4 regions of the Pseudarthrobacter siccitolerans genome follow, and region 2 is predicted to be linked to each of the others. Evidence: riboswitches for the same ligand, from Rfam matches in the RefSeq annotation. Region 2 holds a riboswitch; each other region holds the start of a gene.
What was found. A riboswitch is a leader RNA that binds a small molecule or an ion and turns the genes downstream of it on or off. The one in region 2 is predicted to bind S-adenosylmethionine.
Positions count from the first base shown of each region.

Region 1: it holds a riboswitch for S-adenosylmethionine, as region 2 does, so the genes downstream of both, QFZ36_RS15915 (cobalamin-independent methionine synthase II family protein) here and QFZ36_RS19760 (bifunctional o-acetylhomoserine/o-acetylserine sulfhydrylase) in region 2, are expected to answer to the same signal.
Region 3: it holds a riboswitch for S-adenosylmethionine, as region 2 does, so the genes downstream of both, QFZ36_RS10870 (DUF1737 domain-containing protein) here and QFZ36_RS19760 (bifunctional o-acetylhomoserine/o-acetylserine sulfhydrylase) in region 2, are expected to answer to the same signal.
Region 4: it holds a riboswitch for S-adenosylmethionine, as region 2 does, so the genes downstream of both, QFZ36_RS04925 (aminotransferase class V-fold PLP-dependent enzyme) here and QFZ36_RS19760 (bifunctional o-acetylhomoserine/o-acetylserine sulfhydrylase) in region 2, are expected to answer to the same signal.

Region 1 is NZ_JAUSXB010000001.1:3,404,441-3,408,916, reverse strand. Features, by position in the region: gene QFZ36_RS15925 (adenylosuccinate synthase) at 1-244, opposite strand, end outside; gene QFZ36_RS15920 (M14 family zinc carboxypeptidase) at 501-1,562, opposite strand; SAM riboswitch class I at 1,786-1,891, shown strand; gene QFZ36_RS15915 (cobalamin-independent methionine synthase II family protein) at 1,901-3,109, shown strand; gene QFZ36_RS15910 (uracil-DNA glycosylase) at 3,322-3,951, shown strand; gene QFZ36_RS15905 (DUF3151 domain-containing protein) at 4,109-4,476, opposite strand, start outside.
Region 2 is NZ_JAUSXB010000001.1:4,262,295-4,266,770, forward strand. Features, by position in the region: gene QFZ36_RS19745 (CPBP family intramembrane glutamic endopeptidase) at 1-630, shown strand, start outside; gene QFZ36_RS19750 (HNH endonuclease signature motif containing protein) at 747-2,237, opposite strand; gene QFZ36_RS19755 (VOC family protein) at 2,465-3,103, opposite strand; SAM riboswitch class IV at 3,264-3,379, shown strand; gene QFZ36_RS19760 (bifunctional o-acetylhomoserine/o-acetylserine sulfhydrylase) at 3,425-4,476, shown strand, end outside.
Region 3 is NZ_JAUSXB010000001.1:2,316,602-2,321,077, forward strand. Features, by position in the region: gene opgC (OpgC domain-containing protein) at 1-946, opposite strand, end outside; SAM riboswitch class IV at 1,300-1,414, shown strand; gene QFZ36_RS10870 (DUF1737 domain-containing protein) at 1,428-1,706, shown strand; gene QFZ36_RS10875 (rhodanese-like domain-containing protein) at 1,703-2,113, shown strand; gene QFZ36_RS10880 (O-succinylhomoserine sulfhydrylase) at 2,114-3,322, shown strand; gene QFZ36_RS10885 (DUF1905 domain-containing protein) at 3,513-3,815, opposite strand; gene QFZ36_RS10890 (HNH endonuclease signature motif containing protein) at 3,933-4,476, shown strand, end outside.
Region 4 is NZ_JAUSXB010000001.1:1,039,121-1,043,596, reverse strand. Features, by position in the region: gene QFZ36_RS04935 (metal-dependent transcriptional regulator) at 1-511, opposite strand, end outside; gene QFZ36_RS04930 (class I SAM-dependent methyltransferase) at 541-1,299, opposite strand; gene QFZ36_RS04925 (aminotransferase class V-fold PLP-dependent enzyme) at 1,355-2,788, opposite strand; SAM riboswitch class IV at 2,824-2,937, opposite strand; gene hisN (histidinol-phosphatase) at 3,096-3,908, opposite strand; gene rsgA (ribosome small subunit-dependent GTPase A) at 3,957-4,476, opposite strand, start outside.

The DNA.
Region 1 (4,476 bases), 860 kb from region 2:
CCTGGAAGAGTGCCTCGAGGTTTACCACGCAGCCGTTGCCGATAATGGGGACGGCGTTGGGGCTGAGGATGCCTGCCGGAAGCAGCTTGAGTTCGTATTTTTCACCGCCTACGACGACGGTGTGCCCGGCGTTGTTGCCGCCGTTGGGTTTGACGACATAGTCAACGCGGCCGCCCAGCAGGTCGGTCGCTTTGCCTTTTCCTTCGTCGCCCCACTGGGCTCCTACGATCACAATTGCTGGCATGGGATCCTCCCCCATTCGTTCGGGCTGCCCGGGCCCGGCCACGGCGTGGCGGGCCTGTACAGCGCCGTTCATGAGAATGCCCCGAATGGACCGGCCTTCGCTGGTCCGCGGGGCAGCACAGCGATGCAAGAGTTCCGGGGCTCTTACCACCCAAGTTTAGCGGATGAGGGACTTTGTCCACTCGTTGGGCCGCCGCGGTCCTTCTTGCAGGCTAAAGCACCCATGCCGTGGGACCGCGGCGGACTGTCAGCAGTTACTACTCGTCCTCAGCTTCCTCGCCCGGGCGGGAGGTCTGGGTGGCGAGGCTGTCCCAGAAGGAGGTGTCGGCGTCGGCAATTGATCTGTCAGCGATGGCTTCGGCCGTGGCCGTCAGGGTGGTCACTGTCTGCTTGATCAGGTACCCGTTGCTCCGGAGCCCCAGGGCATATCCGTCCAGGTAGTGGTCCGACATGCCCCGCATCTCAAACAGCAGGGTTGCGATGCCGTATTCCACCGCGATGCCGTTGCGGCTGATGGTTTCGGCGCTGCCGCCCACGTACTTGCCCAGGTGGCCCCAGCCGGTGGAATCGACGTTGTGGAACACCACCGCGCCCAGCTGCTTGGACTTCTCCACAACTGCAGGATCGGCGTTCGGGGTGGTGGGGTAGAGGATGGAGCCGGAGACGAGTTCTCCGTCACGTTGGCTGCGGGTGCCCTGGTGGTGCAGGTCGATCATGTAGTCGATCCGGTACTTGCGCATCACGTTGTTATGGAGCGCCTGGGTTTCCGGCTGGACTTTGTCCACGTGGTCACGGTTGAGGTCCACCTCTTCGGCGTTGTACCGGGTCATGTTGCGGCCGCCCTTGGCCTGGTAGTCCGCCAGGGAGAAGTTCACGTCACCCATGGCCCCGTCTGCATTCAGCATGGGAACGATGAGGATGTTGACGCCGTCCAGGACATCCCCTGACTTGCCGGTGCCAAGGTGCTTGACGAATTCCAGGGCGCCCTCGGTAGTCAGCTGTTCGTTGCCGTGCTGCTGCGTCAGGTAAAGGATGGTGGGTTTGGCCGGGTCCGAGATGTACTTGACCAGGTGGATGTCGCGGCCCTTCACCGTCTGCCCGATGACCTCCAGCTCCATGGCCGGCTGGCGGGTGTCCTGGTCTTTGAGGAAGGAGACCATCTCGTCGTAGGTGGCCAGCTTCGATGTGGTGATCTGGCCATTGCCGTCGTAGTTGGGGCCTTCGCCTACGGCCATCGCCGGCGCGGGCGCCGTCACTGCTGCCAGCGCCAGGGCTCCGGAAACGGCAAGGGTCCTGAAAGTTGCCAGGGCTTTTCTCACGGTGCGTTACCTCTTTCGAGTGCATTGGGGTGCGTTCAGGCAGCCATGTCCCCCATTGCGGCCTGTGACAAGAGCCAACCAAGCTAAACGAAACCTGTCAATGGATATAACAGGAACCTGCATGCAGTTATAGCGATTTGGAAAGCAGTCGCCACGCCTGCTTTCCGCCGAAACAATCCGAACCGGATTTGCTCCCGGGAAAGTCTTGGAATTAAGTGAGAGTGAACCATCCGGAGCGGCCGAGAGACCTGGATCGTTGACGCCGCAGCAACCCCGCTAAGTGCAGGTACCCCCTGCCGCGAAGGTGCTACTGCCAGGACCGATGGAAAGGAATTCCAGTGTCCCTGAACACAGACCACATCCGCGTCACCCATGCAGGGTCTTTGCCTCGCACCCCTGAACTCATAGCAGCCAACGCCGCCAAGGAGCAGGAGGGCCTCACCCCTCGGTTCCTTGACCTGCTGGAAGCATCAGTGGCGGACGTGGTGCAGCGCCAGAAGGACTTGGGCATCGATATCGCCAATGACGGCGAATATGGGCACGCGATGTCCAGCTCGGTTGACTACGGGGCTTGGTGGAACTACTCCTTCTCCCGGCTTGGTGGCCTCGAAGCGACGGACGTGGACCGTTGGGCTGATACCCAGGTACGCCGGTCCTCCCCCGGGAACATTGTCCTGACCTCATTCCCGGACCGTCGTGACCGGCAGAAGTTCAACGATGCCTACAATGATCCGTCCGCCGGCATCCTGGCCCACCGCAAGAGCGTTTCCCAGCCCAAGATTGCCGGGCCCCTCACCTACACCGGGCACGGCCTGGTGGCCTCCGACGTCAAGAACCTGAAGAGCGGGCTGGCCGCCGCAGGACTGTCCGAGGGCTTTGTGGCCTCGCTCTCCCCCGGGTCCTGTGCACGGGTTGCCAATGAGTACTACAAGACCGACGAGGAACTGCTGTACGCCTGCGCCGACGCCATGCGCGAGGAATACAAGGCCATTATCGATGCCGGACTCACGGTCCAGCTCGATGATCCTTCACTCGCCGAAAGCTGGGACCAGATCAACCCTGAGCCGGCTCTTGATGACTACCTGAAGTTCATCCAGCTGCGCGTGGAGGCCACCAACTGGGCGCTGCGTGACCTGCCCCAGGAACAGATCCGGCTGCACGTCTGCTGGGGATCCTGGCACGGCCCGCACACCACGGATATTCCCTTCGCGGACATCATCGGGTCCGTACTGCAGATTAATGCCGGCGGCTACTCCTTTGAGGCCGCCAATGTCCGGCACGAACACGAATGGCGCGTCTGGGAAGACGCCAGGCTCCCTGAGGGCAAGGTCATCATTCCCGGCGTGGTCTCACACGCCACCAATGTGGTGGAGCACCCGGACCTGGTGGCGGATCGGATCGTCCGCTTCGCAGAGGTGGTGGGCCGGGAGAACGTCATCGCGTCCACCGACTGCGGCCTGGGCGGCAGGGTGCACCCGCAGATCGCATTCGCCAAGCTGGAAGCACTGGGCGAGGGTGCCCGCCGGGCCACCAAGCGCCTCTGGTAGGCAATAACAGCGCGTCGGACCCCCGCCGGTCCCGGGCACCCTTTTCAGCCGGGTGCACGGGACCGGCGTTTCGTTTCCCGGGGCTTGCTAAACTGGGAAAGGCCGACCAGGAATCGGCCCACCCCATTTCAACCACCTCGGATGTGTTGCGCCACAGTGCGCCCATTTTCGCGGTGGCGCAACACCAATCCCCGCAGGAGACCCAGCCCTACATGACCGCCCTGGCACCCGAATCATTCCATGAGCAGCTTCTGAGCCGCCGCTACGAACCCAATGTTGCCGCCGTCAACGAACTGTGCGATTCCCTGCAGGAGGCCAAGCCCGGCACGGCAGTACCCTACGTTGACCCGATGCACGACGTCGACGAGTGCCGGATCATCAGCCTGTACTCGAACATCGGCGAGGCCGACAAGTCCGGTTTCATCACGGCCGGGGACGCTGACGCCGCAACGCGGATGCTCGGTATCCAGTGGAAGCTGGGGCTTCGGCCGGAGTTCGTGATGCCGTGGAACGTCCACCCGTGGCATATCCCCGGGGAGCCGAACGGAAAGTTCACCCCGGATCAGGTGTCCGCCGGCCTGAAGCCGCTGCTCAAATTCCTGGCCCTGGTCCCCCGCGCTTCAGTGATCGTGGCGCACGGCACAGAGGCCAACCGCCTGGCGAACCTGCTGCTGAAGACCGAAGTTCCGCTGCTCTGGCGCCGCGGCCTGAAGACCTACAAAGTGCGATCCCTCAGCGGCCGCGCCTTCGCCGGTTCACCCGCCCGCCAGGAGGAATACCTCGAGGCCATGCGTGTGGCCTACGCCGACGCCATGGCGCGCACAGGGCTCCAGAAGGCATAGCCACAGGGTGATTGAGTTCGCGATTTCCGGTGATTGAGCTTGTCGGAACCCAGGTTTCAACTAGCCCAACCACCAGAACTCAATCCAACGCCACTTAGGGAACGACGGCGGGCGGTCACCTTTTCGAAAAGGTGACCGCCCGCCGTCGTCCTCTTTGCTACTTTGCTTCGATGGCGGCTTTCGCCGCAGGGTCGGAGTCGTTCAGGAATTTCTCGATCCGCTCCGGCTCCTCGGCCTCACCGATGGCTGCGGATGCCCGGCCAAGGGAATACAGCGCCCGCAGGAAGCCGCGGTTGGGCTCGTGCTCCCAGGGAATGGGCCCCACGCCGCGCCAGCCGTTGCGGCGCAGCGAGTCCAGCCCGCGGTGATAGCCCACACGGGAGTAGGCGTAGGAATCGATGGTGCGTCCCTCGGCCCAGGCCTCCTCGGCAAGAACAGCCCACAGCAATGAGGACGTCGGGTGCTTCGCCACGAGGTCCAGGGCTTCCTGGCCCGCTTCCAGCTGCTGGTTGACCTCGGTCTCGG
Region 2 (4,476 bases):
TCACAGAGTACCCGCGAGTATTTCGACCTGACCTACCAGTTGCTGGACATCATCTTCGCGCTGGTGCCGGTGCTGCTGGTGATCTACTTCCTCACCGACCAGCGGCAGGCGGCGGCGGGCGACGGCGGCCATTCGGCTTCTGCTTTCCGAAAACTTGGGTTTAACTTTGCACGCCCGGGCCGGGACCTGCTCCAGGGGCTGGGGCTGGCAGCGCTGATCGGAATCCCGTCCCTGGGCCTCTATGCGGCGGGCCGGGCGCTGGGCATCACCACCGCCATCATTCCCAGTGCGTTGGACGCCTACTGGTGGACAGTGCCGGTGCTGATCCTGTCCGCGATCCGCCATGCCGTGGTGGAGGAAGTTATCGTGGTGGGCTACCTGCTGAACCGGTTCGGAAAGTTCGGCTGGAGCGTGCCGCTGGCCATCGCGGTGAGCTCGCTGCTGCGCGGCAGCTACCACCTTTACCAGGGCTTCGGGCCCTTCATCGGGAACGCGGTGATGGGGGTCGTCTTCGCCTGGCTGTATACCAGGACGCGACGGGTGATGCCCCTGGTGATTGCCCACGCCCTGCTGGACATCGTCGCGTTCGTTGGCTTCAGCCTCTTCGGCAAGGCAGTCGGACTGGGCTGAGGCAGCCAAGCTGGCGCCGCAAGGTGCGGTGCGACGGCGATCCCTCCGATGTTGTGAGCCTTCACTGACCCCGTGGTCGGTTTCGCTCCCCAAGTTCAGCCACCATAGGTGGTTGGTCAGGCGGGTGGGGCGTGCAGGAACCGCTCCAGGCATTCTTCGCCTGGGGAGATCCCGATGTAGACAAAATCGGGTGGGTCCCCGGACACCGCCTGCAGCTGGTTTGGCCAGTGTGGTGGTTCCCAGTCCTGGTGTTCGCTTTTGTAGTGCCTGCCGGTGGGTGAGGTCCAGCCGGGTGGTGCGGTTTTGGTGGCGGGGGTGGGTTTCCAGCCGCTGGTATGCCGTAGCCGGTGATGTTTGGGGCAGGGCTGTCCCAGATTCGATATCCCGGTAGTGCCGCCTTGATGCCAGGCGAGGATGTGGTCGGCTTCGTTGTCGAGCGAATTGTTGCTGCATCCTGGAAAGGGGCATTTGCCATCCCGCAACCTAAGCCAGTTCCGCATGGCCTGGCTGATCCGGTACTTTGTCCGGCCGATCTCCAGTGGCGCCCCGTCCCTCGGGTCCACCAGGACCCGGTAAAACGAAGCGGCCCCGTCGGCGACGAGTTGACGTGCCATCGACGGTGGAATGGGGCCGTGGCCGTCCAGCATTGCCGGCTCGTCGGTCAGGCCCATCAGGGAGAAAACCGGAACGGTGACCAGCACTTGGGCGCCGATCGACGACGACGGGCCACCCGTTCCTGCGACGACCCCGGCGCTGTCGCCACCACCGACACTTTCATCGGCACCTACCGGAGTGTTGCCGCTGCTGAGAATCGCTGTGGAGAAATTATCGGCCTTCAATTGGGGCAGGGTACGGGGCTCGTCCGGTCCCTGCATCCCCCGTGCGATGGCCGTGAGCCGGTTCCAGCCCGCCAAAGCATGGTGGGCAGGCAGGTAGGCGGAGAGCCAGGCCATGCCGTCCTGATCCGGCCGGTATTCCACCCGCCGGTCCGCGATGCCCCTGGCGTGGCGTTTCTCAATGGACTCAGGGTGGTGGCGCTCCCGCCAGTTCCTGGCCTTGGCCTTGAACCGGTACGCCGGCAATTCCCCGATCGGCGCAGCCGTAGGCGGCCTGGGCACGTCCGGGTCCAGGAACTGTGCCTCCAGCGCCGCCGCGCCAGCGGGGTCAAGGCTGGCCGTTTCATCAACCATGGCCAGGGCGTGCTGCCAAGTAATCGTCCCGGACTGCAATGCCGAAAGGGTGGGCGGCAACTCCTTGCACAGGGCGTGGGCTGCGGCCAGGAACGCACCCGCTGCCCGGGAACCGAGGGCCAGGAGGCAGCCGATTTCCGCGGCGACGGCCATTTCCTGCGCCTGTACCGGCGCGTCGGGCCCCGCAATAGCTCGGGCGGTATCCGCATACGTCACGGCAGCCCGGGCCTTCAAACCCGCAAACCCGGCCTCCACCACCCGCGCCCCGGCAAGAATGTCCAGGCACCCATCAGCCAGTCCGGCCAGCGGATCAGCATCCGAGAACGGGTCCGAACCACACTCATCCACCTCGGCATTCAGCACAGCAAGAGCGGCCTTGATGTCCTCAAACGCCTTAGCCACCGCCGCTTTCCCCATAAACCCATCATGACAAGGGGGTACGACAATTTGTCGGGCTCTGCGAGTGAGGTGTGCAGCAGAAATTGCGTGAGCTTAAAGGCAGAAGTGGATTCGGCCGCCATCGGCAGGTGACGCCGTTGTCACAAGCTGATGGCGGCCGAAGTTTGGAAGATCAGGCGCCCAGGCCGAAACCGGGCACACCACTGCGATGCCCGGGCGCCAGTGCCCGGGCATCGTAAGGAGGGTTAGATGGTGACGGCTCCGGTGGAGGTTTCGAAGGTGACGGACAGAATGCCGGGCGTTCCGTGCGGAGCCACCCAATCAACGGCCACATCCTCGAGCGGCTTCTCCACGGGCTCACCCAGCCACTCGGTGACGCGTGCCGCCGAACCTGCGATGGTGAGGCAGCTCATCTTGACGTTGCTGTCGTAGGCATTGGACGGGTGCAGGGACGGATCGCCCTCCCACTTGAGCATGTAGGGGACCTGGGGGTCGGCGATCAGGCCGAGGATGCCAATCTGCTGCCAGACGAGTTCGCGGCCGTCCGGAAACTTGCGGTTGCCGTTCACCGCGGAGCGTCCGAGCCGCTCCTCGAACGGGGCGAGGTCGTCCACTTCGACGCACCAGCCCATCCAGCCGCCGCCCGCAGCAGACCGCGCACGCACAGCCTGTCCGAAGGGGGCCTTGTCTGAAGCAGGGTGGTCCAGGACCTCCACGACTTCAAGGTACTTGTGGCCGGCGAGCGGGATAATCATGTTGCGGGTGCCGAACCGGGGGTGTACCCCACCCTTCACTGCCTCAACGCCGAGGGCAGAGGAAATTCGTTCGGTAGTGGCCGCCAGGCCATCGTGTTCACAGGCGTAAGAGACGTGATCCATGCGCATGCCATCATCTTGGCACTTTGTGATCGGGCTCTCAGCTAAGGGTACCCTTACTGGGATTTTCGCTGGTGAACCCCCATAAACCAGGGCCCGCGGAAATCTTCTGGACCATGTTCGTCACAATCCTGTCCGGCACCGGGTGCGTGTTCCTACACTGGGCTCAGGTCATGAGTGCCAGCATCAAGCCCCGGCTCGCTGGCCGGCAACCCTCCAACCGCGGTGGGGTGCCCCGGGTGAGGACCTGGCTGTCCGGCATGGGCTGGATGGCAAGCGCGGCCCGCAGTGCTTTCGAGCGTACCGGGCCCATGTCAAAGGAGCCTTGAATTGTCCAACGGATGGTCCTTCGAAACCCGCCAGATCCATGTTGGGCAGGAGCCGGACAGCGCCACTGGCGCCCGCGCCCTCCCTATCTACCAGACCACGTCTTTTGTGTTCCCGAGCGCGGAAAGTGCTGCCAACCGCTTCGCACTTGCCGAGCTGGCTCCCATCTATACCAGGATCGGCAACCCCACCCAGGAAGCCGTGGAACAGCGGATCGCCAGCCTTGAAGGCGGCCTGGGGGCCTTGCTGCTCAGCTCCGGGCAGGCCGCAGAGACGTTTGCCATCCTGAACATCGCCGAGGCGGGGGACCACATCGTGGCCAGCCCCAGCCTCTACGGCGGCACCTACAACCTCTTCGCCCACACCCTGAAGAAGTTCGGCATCTCGGTCACTTTTGTGGCGGACCCGGACAACCTGGACCAGTGGCGTGACGCCGTCCAGCCCAACACCAAGCTATTCTTCGGCGAGGTGGTTTCCAACCCGCGGCAGGATGTCCTGGACATTGAAGGCGTGTCCCGGGTTGCCCATGACGCCGGCGTGCCCCTGATCGTGGACAACACCCTGTCCACCCCCTACCTGATCAGGCCGCTGGAATGGGGCGCGGACATCGTGGTGCACTCGGCCACCAAATACCTGGGCGGCCACGGTGCCGCCATCGCCGGCGTGATCGTGGACTCCGGAAAGTTCGACTTCGGCAAGGACCCGCAGAAGTTCCCCGGTTTCAACACCCCGGACCCCACTTACAACGGGCTGGTGTACGCCCGCGACCTCGGAACAGACGGAGCGCTGGGGGCCAACCTGTCCTACATCCTCAAGGCCCGGGTCCAGTTGCTGCGCGACCTCGGTTCTGCGGTGTCGCCGTTCAACGCCTTCCTGATTGCCCAGGGACTGGAGACGCTGAGCCTGCGGGTGGAACGGCACGTGGCCAACGCCGTGGACGTTGCCCGGTGGCTGGAAGGAAGGGACGACGTCGAATCCGTCGCCTACGCCGGGCTGCCCTCCAGCCCCTGGTACGAGCGCGGCCGCAAGTACGGCCCGAAGGGTACCGGCGCCAT
Region 3 (4,476 bases), 1.9 Mb from region 2:
GCTCATCCCAGGCCACTGCCGACGTGCCGGCGAAGTCCGTGGACGTGGCCGCATCCAGGACCTGGTCCCACCAGCCGACTTTGATGTCCACGTCGGAAGCGCCGCCGGAGGCCGGGCTGTAGAACGCGGAGGTCTGCAGCAGGAACGGCTTGTCCTTGCCGGACGCATAAGTCGCGTAGAAGTTTTCCCCGCCGGAGGCCGTGAGCATCTCCTGGAGTTCGTTCTGCCGGGGAACGGTGTTGACCGCCGCGCCGCCGGCAGTGTCGTCGTGGAAAGCGGCCAGGCCCACCCAGTCCACGGCATCGTCCCCCGGATAGTACGGGGCGTAGGCCGCATCGGAGCCGTTCCACACGCCGTCACCGTTGGTATCGAGCAGGGCGAAGCCATCGCTGCCCGGCACAGGGGCGTTCCGGTGCCGGTCAAACGGATAGTCCTTCCTCAGGTACGGCTCCCACACCATCGGTGGGCGGCTGCCGTCGGTATCTTCAAAGGCTGCGGCGACGGCCTGGAAGGCGGACCGGTAAGCGGCAGGCTGCTGGCCCCACTCCACCCAGCTGGCATTCATGTCGGGGGCAAAGCGGATCAGCACCTGGCCCTTGAAGTCCGCCGTCAGCCTCCGCACGTCGCCGGCGAATGATGCGGCAGCTTCAGCGGTAACCTGGTCAAGCGGAACGTTGGGCTTCACCGTGAGCATCGCGTGGGCGCCCTGCATCCCGGACTGCTCCAGGAAGCCCCGGATGTCGTTCTCCTCCGATCCACGGAAGGGCAACGCGATGTCGTGCCCGAAAAGCGCCGGCGACGCGCCGAACCTCTCCGTAAAACCGGCCGCCGTGTCCTCGCCCCATTCGAGGACAGCGCCCAACAGCGGTTTGCCCTCACCCGGGAAGGTGTCTGCAGCATGGGCAGCTCCGGCGGGCAGCACCACTGCCAGGAGGGCAATCGTCACCGCGGCAAGAAGGGCAGCACCCCCGCGGACAGCCGACTGGCGGGTATGTTGTCCCCGGAAATTTTGCCAATGGAGTTGCGTGGGACGGCTCTCCAGCACGGCGGCTCGTGGCGTGCTGATGGGGACCCCCAGGAATTTTGCTCCGACGGCGCGGCGGCGCCCTGACAAGAACCCTATCTGGCGTGGAAAGCCGCGGCGGGCGTCGGTCGGCTTCGCTGCCCGTGGCGGTTCCCGCCGTCGTACGTTCCAGGAACCGCCGCGCAATCACCCAAGCTGCTTCAGCGGCGCTTCAGTTACGGAACATGACGACGACGGCGGTGCGGCCCCGCGCGCCAAGTGTTACGTTTTTGGGGAGTAATGAGTACCGGTGCCAAGCCCTGACTGGCCGGTCGGCAACCCTCCTTCCGCGGCGGGGTGCCTCAGGTGAATACTCGGCATATCGACCGATTCGAGCTGCAAGCGTGAGAGAAGGAGATCCGTCATGTCTGACGCACCTGCCCCTGAAGAGAAATTGTCCTACCGCCTCATCAGCGGGCCGGATGACCGTGCGTTCTGTGAGCGGATCTCGGCCGCGCTGGCAGAGGGGTATGTGCTGCACGGAAGCCCCGCAGCAACCTTCAACGGCAGCAGCGTCATTGTGGCCCAGGCTGTAGTCCTGCCGGCCGCCATCGCGTCCGCGGATGCCGCCGTCGCCACTGCCGTTGATGACCTTGAAGCAGCCAGCGAAGACCTCGAGTTCGACGGCGAGGGCCACGCATGAGCTATGCAGGAGACCTCACCCCCCAGGAAGCCTGGGACAAGCTGCAGCAGGGCGCCATCCTCGTGGACGTGCGCACCGAGGGCGAATGGGCCCACATCGGCATCCCCGACACAAAGGCCACGGACAATGATCCGCTGTTCATCCAGTGGACCTTCCCGGGCGGCATTCCCAACCCTGATTTCATCAAGGACCTGAGCCTGCAGGCCCCCGACAATCCTTCAACTGAGCTGCTCTTCCTCTGCCGCTCCGGGCAGCGTTCCATCGCTGCCGCAACCGCCGCCACGCAGGCCGGCTTCACCTCCTACAACGTGCTGGAGGGCTTCGAAGGCGAGCCGGACCGCTATGGAGAGCGCACCGTCAACGGCTGGAAAAACCGCGGCCTGCCAACCAACCTGGGAAAGAACTAAGTGACCTTCAACGAAGACGCCGCCGGCTGGAGCCCCGACACCCAGGCCGTCCGCGGCGGGCTGGACCGCACCAACTTCCAGGAAACCAGCGAGGCTGTGTTCCTGAACTCCGGCTTTGTGTACGAATCCGCCGCCGCTGCCGAACGGGCCTTCACCGGTGAGGACGAACGCTTCGTCTACTCCCGCTACGGCAACCCCTCCGTTGCTACATTCCAGGAGCGGCTCCGCCTCCTGGAGGGCACCGAAGCGTGCTTTGCGACGGCGTCCGGCATGTCCGCAGTTTTCACCGCCCTGGGTGCCTTGCTGGCTGCCGGCGACAGGGTGGTTGCCGCCCGCTCGCTCTTTGGCTCCTGCTTCGTGATCCTCAACGAGATCCTGCCGCGGTGGGGCGTGGAGACCGTATTCGTGGACGGCCCGGACCTGGACCAGTGGCGCGAAGCCCTGTCCCAGCCCACCACCGCCGTGTTCTTCGAGTCGCCGTCAAATCCCATGCAGGAAATCGTGGACACTGCGGCGGTGAGCGAACTCGCCCACGCCGCAGGTGCCACCGTCGTCGTCGACAACGTCTTTGCCACTCCCCTGCTGCAGCGTTGCGGCCAGTTCGGCGCCGACGTCATTGTCTACTCGGGTACCAAGCACATCGACGGCCAGGGCAGGGTCCTGGGCGGCGCCATCCTGGGCACCAAGGAATTCATCGAAGGCCCGGTCAAGCAGCTCATGCGGCACACCGGCCCGTCGCTGTCCGCCTTCAACGCGTGGGTCCTCACCAAGGGCCTTGAGACCATGGCCTTGCGCGTCAACCACTCCTCCGCCTCGGCGCTGCGGATCGCCGAGTGGCTGGAGCAGCAGCCGGCCGTGAGCTGGATCAAGTACCCGCTGCTGAAGTCGCACCCGCAGTACGAGCTCGCCGCAAAGCAGATGAAGGCGGGCGGCACGGTGCTCACCCTTGAACTTGCCCCTTCCGGCGGCCGCTCGGGCAAGGAGGCCGCCTTTGCGCTGCTGGATGCCTTGCGGATCATCGACATCTCGAACAACCTGGGCGATTCCAAGTCCCTGATCACCCACCCTGCCACCACCACGCACCGGGCGATGGGACCTGAGGGCCGCGCGGCCATTGGCCTGAGCGATGGAGTTGTTCGGCTCTCGGTGGGGCTTGAGGACGTGGACGACCTGATTGGCGACCTGGAACAGGCACTCAAGCAGATTTAGCGCTGGCTGGAGCTTTGTGCTGGCTCCCGAGCGCTGGCTCCGCTCCGGCACCGGGACCATTTGCCGCTTGCTGCTCCTTCGTCGCTCTGACGCAAGCTACAAAAATGGCCCCGGTCCCCTCGCTGGACTACGCGACTGTACCGGAAATCTCGCGCGCTGCGCCGGAAATCCACCGGCCGTTGCCCTGGTCTCAGGCGTCCGGTACGGAGAGTTGGACGGCGACCACGTCGCCTTCACTGATCCGCGCTTTGTCCCTGATCGCCTTCTTCAGGGGCAAAAGGTAAGAACCGCTCTGAGCGTCCCGGAAGAGCGAAGTCTGCCAGGAGTGTCCGCCGATCTCGGCCCTGACTTTGATCGAGCCGAACGCCTTGCTGGACCCTGCAGTTTGAACGCGCACATCGTCCGCGATCTCTGCCGGCAGGGTCAGGAAGTGCCAACCGGCCTCGCCGGGATACAGCCACAATGCTGCTTTGAAAGAATACGACGCCGTCACGCGCCGAGTATGGCACTTTCGGGCCCCACATATAAAGCGGCCAAAAAGTTCTGCAGTTTTTCCCACCGGCCGGCCCACCGCACCTAAAATGTCAGACCCCCGTTAGAAGATGTTTCTATGGGAAACGGCGCGGGCACAGTGGCGGTGATGGAGGGCATTCATGCTTCCGTCGCTGGCCTTGATGCGCTGTTTGTTGAGGATGCCCGCTTGGGCGCGGGCCGCCCGGGCCCTGCTAATACTGACGGCGTTGACGTCGTGACCGATGTGCTGCAGCGGCAGTATGAGATCCGTCTGGAGCGGATGGCCGTAACGAAGCAGCTGGAAGCCCAGATCGCCGCCATCAAGGCCCGGGATGCCGCCGAGGCCATCGAAATCCAGCACGAGATGACCCCGCCCGAAGCACCCGCACACGAACGCACTTACGCGGAGATGTCCGCGATCGAGGAAATCGCAGGCGTCCTGACCATCAGCTCCCCCGCCGCCGGGGCGCTCGTCACCCAGTCCCGGCAAGTCTGCTCCCTGCCGCCGGTCATGGACGCCCTCTCCGCCGGGGCCATTACCTGGCAGCACGCCAAAATCATCGCCGACGAAACCGAAGGCCTCGGCCCCGCCGGCGCGGCCGCCCTCGCCGCGCACTTCCTGGACCCCGACGCACCCAACC
Region 4 (4,476 bases), 3.2 Mb from region 2:
GGTCCGGGTTTTCGTCGCTGATACGGGTGATCCTGCCGGTGTGCCCCTGGTCCAGTTCGCCCATCAGGTGCGCCCGGGGCATCAGGACTTTCCCGTCGGCCGTGGGAATCGGATCGCCGTGGGGGTCACGCTGCGGGTCTCCGAGTTTCGCTGCAACGCGTTCAATGAACGTGTCGGAGACGGCGTGCTCCAGCAGTTCGGCCTCGTCGTGGACCTCGTCCCAGCGGTAGCCCAGCTGTTGGACGAGATAGGTCTCGATCAGGCGGTGGCGGCGCACCATGGAAAGGGCCAGCCGGACACCCTGGTCCGTGAGCGTAATGGCGCTGTAGGGTTTATGGTCCACCAGGCCCTGGTCCTTCAACTTCCGGACCATTTCGGACACCGAGGAATTGGCCACCCCGAGGCGCTGGGCGAGCTGGGAGGACGTGATGGGCTTGTCCTGCCATTCGGTGAACGAGTAGATGACCTTGACGTAATCCTCGATGGAGGAGGAGGGCGCGCTGGTCTTCACAGCTCCAGCCTACCCGTTGACCGTCCCCGTTATGCTTTGATGGCCCGCCAGGTCAGCGTGAGATAAGGCAGCTCAAGCTCCTCATCCACGCTGTGGCCCAGGTGCTCGTGCAGGTACCAGTCAAGGTTGGCCAGCACCTTTGCGCGCGTGGTTTCGCCGGCCCGCAGGTAATAGCTCCGGGACTTCGTCAGCTCTACGAGGCCGGTGGTGGTGACGCGGTCCTGCCAATGCGTTACGTGGCCCTCAAGGTCCCGGAACTCCGGCCCCACCTGCGGCCGGAAGCCTGGCTTGTACACGTCTCCGGCATGCATGATCCGGGAAAGCCGGTGAACCCAGGGCACCGAGGTGTCCAGCTGGTTCCAGATCAGGCCCAGCGTTCCCTGCGGACGCAGGACGCGCGCCAGTTCGGTGCTGGCAGCCAGGGCGTCACACCAGTGCCAGGCCTGGGCAACGCTGACGACGTCGAAGGCCGCCGCGGGCAGGCCCGTCGCCTCCGCGGTGGCCTGGACAGCCGCGGCCGCGGGGTAGTGGGCGCGCAACTGTTCGAGCATGTCCCCGGACGGGTCCACGGCCGTGACGGACAATCCCATCCCGAGCAGGAGCTCCGTGAACTTGCCGGTGCCGGCACCGGCGTCGAGTGCATCGCGGGCTCCGGCGGGGACCAGCCATTGCGCTGATTCTTCCGGGTAGCCCGGCCGGACCTGCTGGTAATGCTCCCCGCCGTCCTGGAAGCTCTGGCCGAGCTCCCGGCGCCGCCCGTGATCCAATTTGGGGCCACCCCGTACCACGTGTGGCCTCCTTCGATTGATGCCTTTGGCTATCCTCCGAATTTACCGCACGTGCTTAGTCGTCGATGCAGGGAGCGGCGCCGGCGGTGCCCGGGGTGTTGGGCGCCCAGTGCGGGTAGGTCCGGGTGTCGTTCGCAGGAACCCAGCGCCCGGCGTCCACCACGTAGTCCCAGCCCAGCCCGTTGCTGCGCAGCGCTGCAATGCCGGCAAGGAGCCGTTCGGCGTCCTCGAGGCGGGAGCCGACGCCGAAGCTGGCGCGGAGGGAACCGGAGGGCAGGCCCAGGCGCTTCAGTAGCGGGTGGGCGCAGAAGCGGCCGTCGCGCAGGCCCACGCCGTGCTCGGCGGACAGGTAGGCCGCCACCAGCCCGGCGTCGTAGCCTTCCACAGAAAAGTTGACCACGCCAATGGTGTCCGTATCCGGATTGGTGTCCTTGAAGATCTGGTGGACGGTCACACCGTCGATGTCCTGCAGGCCTTCCACCAGGAAGGACCGGATGGCGGATTCGTGGGCGTGCCACTGTTCCTGGTCCAGCCCGGCGATCACCTGGGTGGCGCGGGCCAGCGTGGCCGCGCCCAGGACGTTCGGTGAGCCGCCCTCATGGCGTGCCGGGCCGGTGGCCCAGCTGACGCCGTCGAGCCTTGCCTCCTTGACGGCGCCGCCGCCGGCGAGGTGCGGCGTTCCGGCGTCGAGCCAGTCCGCCCGCCCCACGAGCACGCCGGAACCGAACGGTGCGTAGAGCTTGTGGCCGGAGAAGGCGAGGTAGTCGACGTCGTCCGCGGCGATGTCCACGCGGCGGTGCGGGGCCAGCTGGGCGGCGTCCACCACGATCCGCGCGCCGTGTTCGTGGGCGAGCGCGGCCAGGGCGCGGATGGGAAGGATCTCACCGGTGACGTTGGACGCGCCGGTGACGGCGAGCAGGCTCACGCCGCCCTGCTCCAGTTCCGCCCGGACGGCCTCGATGGTGCCGGCGATGGTGTCGGCTGCAACGATGCTGCGGTGCGGGACGCCCTGCCACGGCAGCAGGTTGGCGTGGTGCTCGATGTCCAGGTAGAGGACGTCACCGTCGGGGTGCCCGTCTGTTGCGGGCAGGCAGCCGGCCAGCAGGTTGAGCGAATCGGTGGTGTTCCGGGTGAAGATCACGGAGTCGCCCGGACGGCCGCCCACGAACCCGCGGACGATGTCGCGTGCGTTTTCGTAGACCGAGGTGCTGATCTGGGACGCGTAACCCGCGCCGCGGTGGACGCTCGCGTAGAACGGCAGGATCTCGTTGAGGTACGCCGAGACCACCGAGAGCGCAGGAGCGGAGGCACCGTAGTCAAGGTTTGCGTAGCGGACATGGCCGCCATGGATCAGCGGCGCTTGGATCTCGGCGCCGGTGACGGCAGCAAGCGGCCGGCCGGCGGCGGCGCGGCGGGCATCAAAGGTGGTTCCAGGCTGGAGAATAACGGAACCGGCAGTGGCATTGGGGGAGACGGTGGCAGTTGTCACAGAGACCTCACTTCAAAAGGACTCCCACAGCCGGGAATCCGCGCTTGCCGCATCCGCTCCGGACCGGCCTGGTCGTCACCCGGGGCACCCCACCGCGGTTGGAGGGTTGCCGGCCAGCAAACCGGGGTTTCGCGCTGGCACTCGTGACCTGCTTAAGAGCGTAGAACATGGGGCGGGAAGGTTTGAAGCCGGGATAAATGTTAAGCGCTTTGTTACGCGCCGGCGGAGAAGGGCTTCTTTTGCCGAAGAAACGACGGCGGGCGCCTCCTCGTGGAGGCGCCCGCCGCTGATTCTTCGGTAACCTGCCTTACAGGAGGTCGTCCAGGTCCGGGTTCAACCTGCGCAGCACCTCGGAGTGCAGGATGGAATTGGTGGCCAGCGCGTTGCCGCCGAAGGGACCGTCTTCGCCTTCCAGGGACGTGAAACGCCCCCCGGCTTCCACCACGATCGGCACTAGAGCGGCCATGTCGTAAAGGTTCAGTTCAGGTTCGCAGGCGATGTCCACTGAGCCTTCGGCCACCATGCAGTAGGACCAGAAGTCGCCGTACGCCCGGGTCCGCCACACGTCCTCGGTGAGGCCCAGAAAGTTGTCAAGGCTGCCGCGCTCCTTCCAGCCGCCCAGGCTGGAGTAGGACAGGGAAGCATCGGAGAGCTTGGAGACGTTGGATACCCGCAGCCGCGTGGCCGCGGCGAGGGAACGGCCCATGTAGGCGCCCATGTCCTTGGCAGCCCACCAGCGCTTGCCCAGGGCCGGTGCACTGACCACGCCGACCACGGGCTCGCCCTCGTCCACCAGTGCAATCAGGGTGGCCCAGACCGGGACACCGCGGACAAAGTTCTTGGTGCCGTCGATGGGGTCGATGATCCAGCGCCGCGAGCCGTGGCCGGTACTGCCGAACTCCTCGCCGAGCACGGCGTCGCGCGGGCGGGAACGGGACAGCTGGCCACGGATGGCTTCTTCGGCGGCCTTGTCCGCGTCCGTAACCGGCGTCAGGTCAGGCTTGGTCTCCACCTGCAGGTCCAGGGCCTTGAAGCGGCTCATGGTCTGGTCATCCACGGAGTCGGCCAGGACATGGGCCAGGCGCAGGTCATCGTTGTAGCTTGAAGCGGGTTGGATCATGGTTCCAAACTACCGTCTGCGCGCGGTTCTGCTGGGAGATCGGCGTTGTCAGTTGACGCTGCCAAGCTCCTTGGCCTCCTGGGCCTCCATGCGGGGATCGGTGCCGAGGAGCCGCCGCAGGGAGGCCAGCCGGGCTTCCCCGGTGGCGCCGGCATGCCCGCCGGCCACCCAGGCATCCAGGCCGCAGTTCACGGCATGGGCGGTGTGCTTGCAGCCCCGTTCGCAGTCTTCGGTGCCGGGGGAGAGGTCCGGGAAGGAGCGCAGGATCCGGTCCGGGTCCACGTGGGCCAGGCCGAAGGAGCGGATGCCCGGGGTGTCGATGATCCAGCTGCCCGGCGGTGCATCCGCAAGCCTCAGCGCCAGGGCGGACGATGACGTGTGGCGCCCGCGTCCAGTCACGGCGTTGACCCCGCCGGTGGCACGCTCGGCCCCGGTGAGGGCGTTGACCATGGTGGACTTGCCCACGCCGGAATGGCCGAGCATCACGGTGACCTTGCCGTCCAGGAAGTCCCGCAGTTCTGCCACCGCTTTGCTGTCAAGGCGGGCCGACAATCCGTCATCGGAGCGG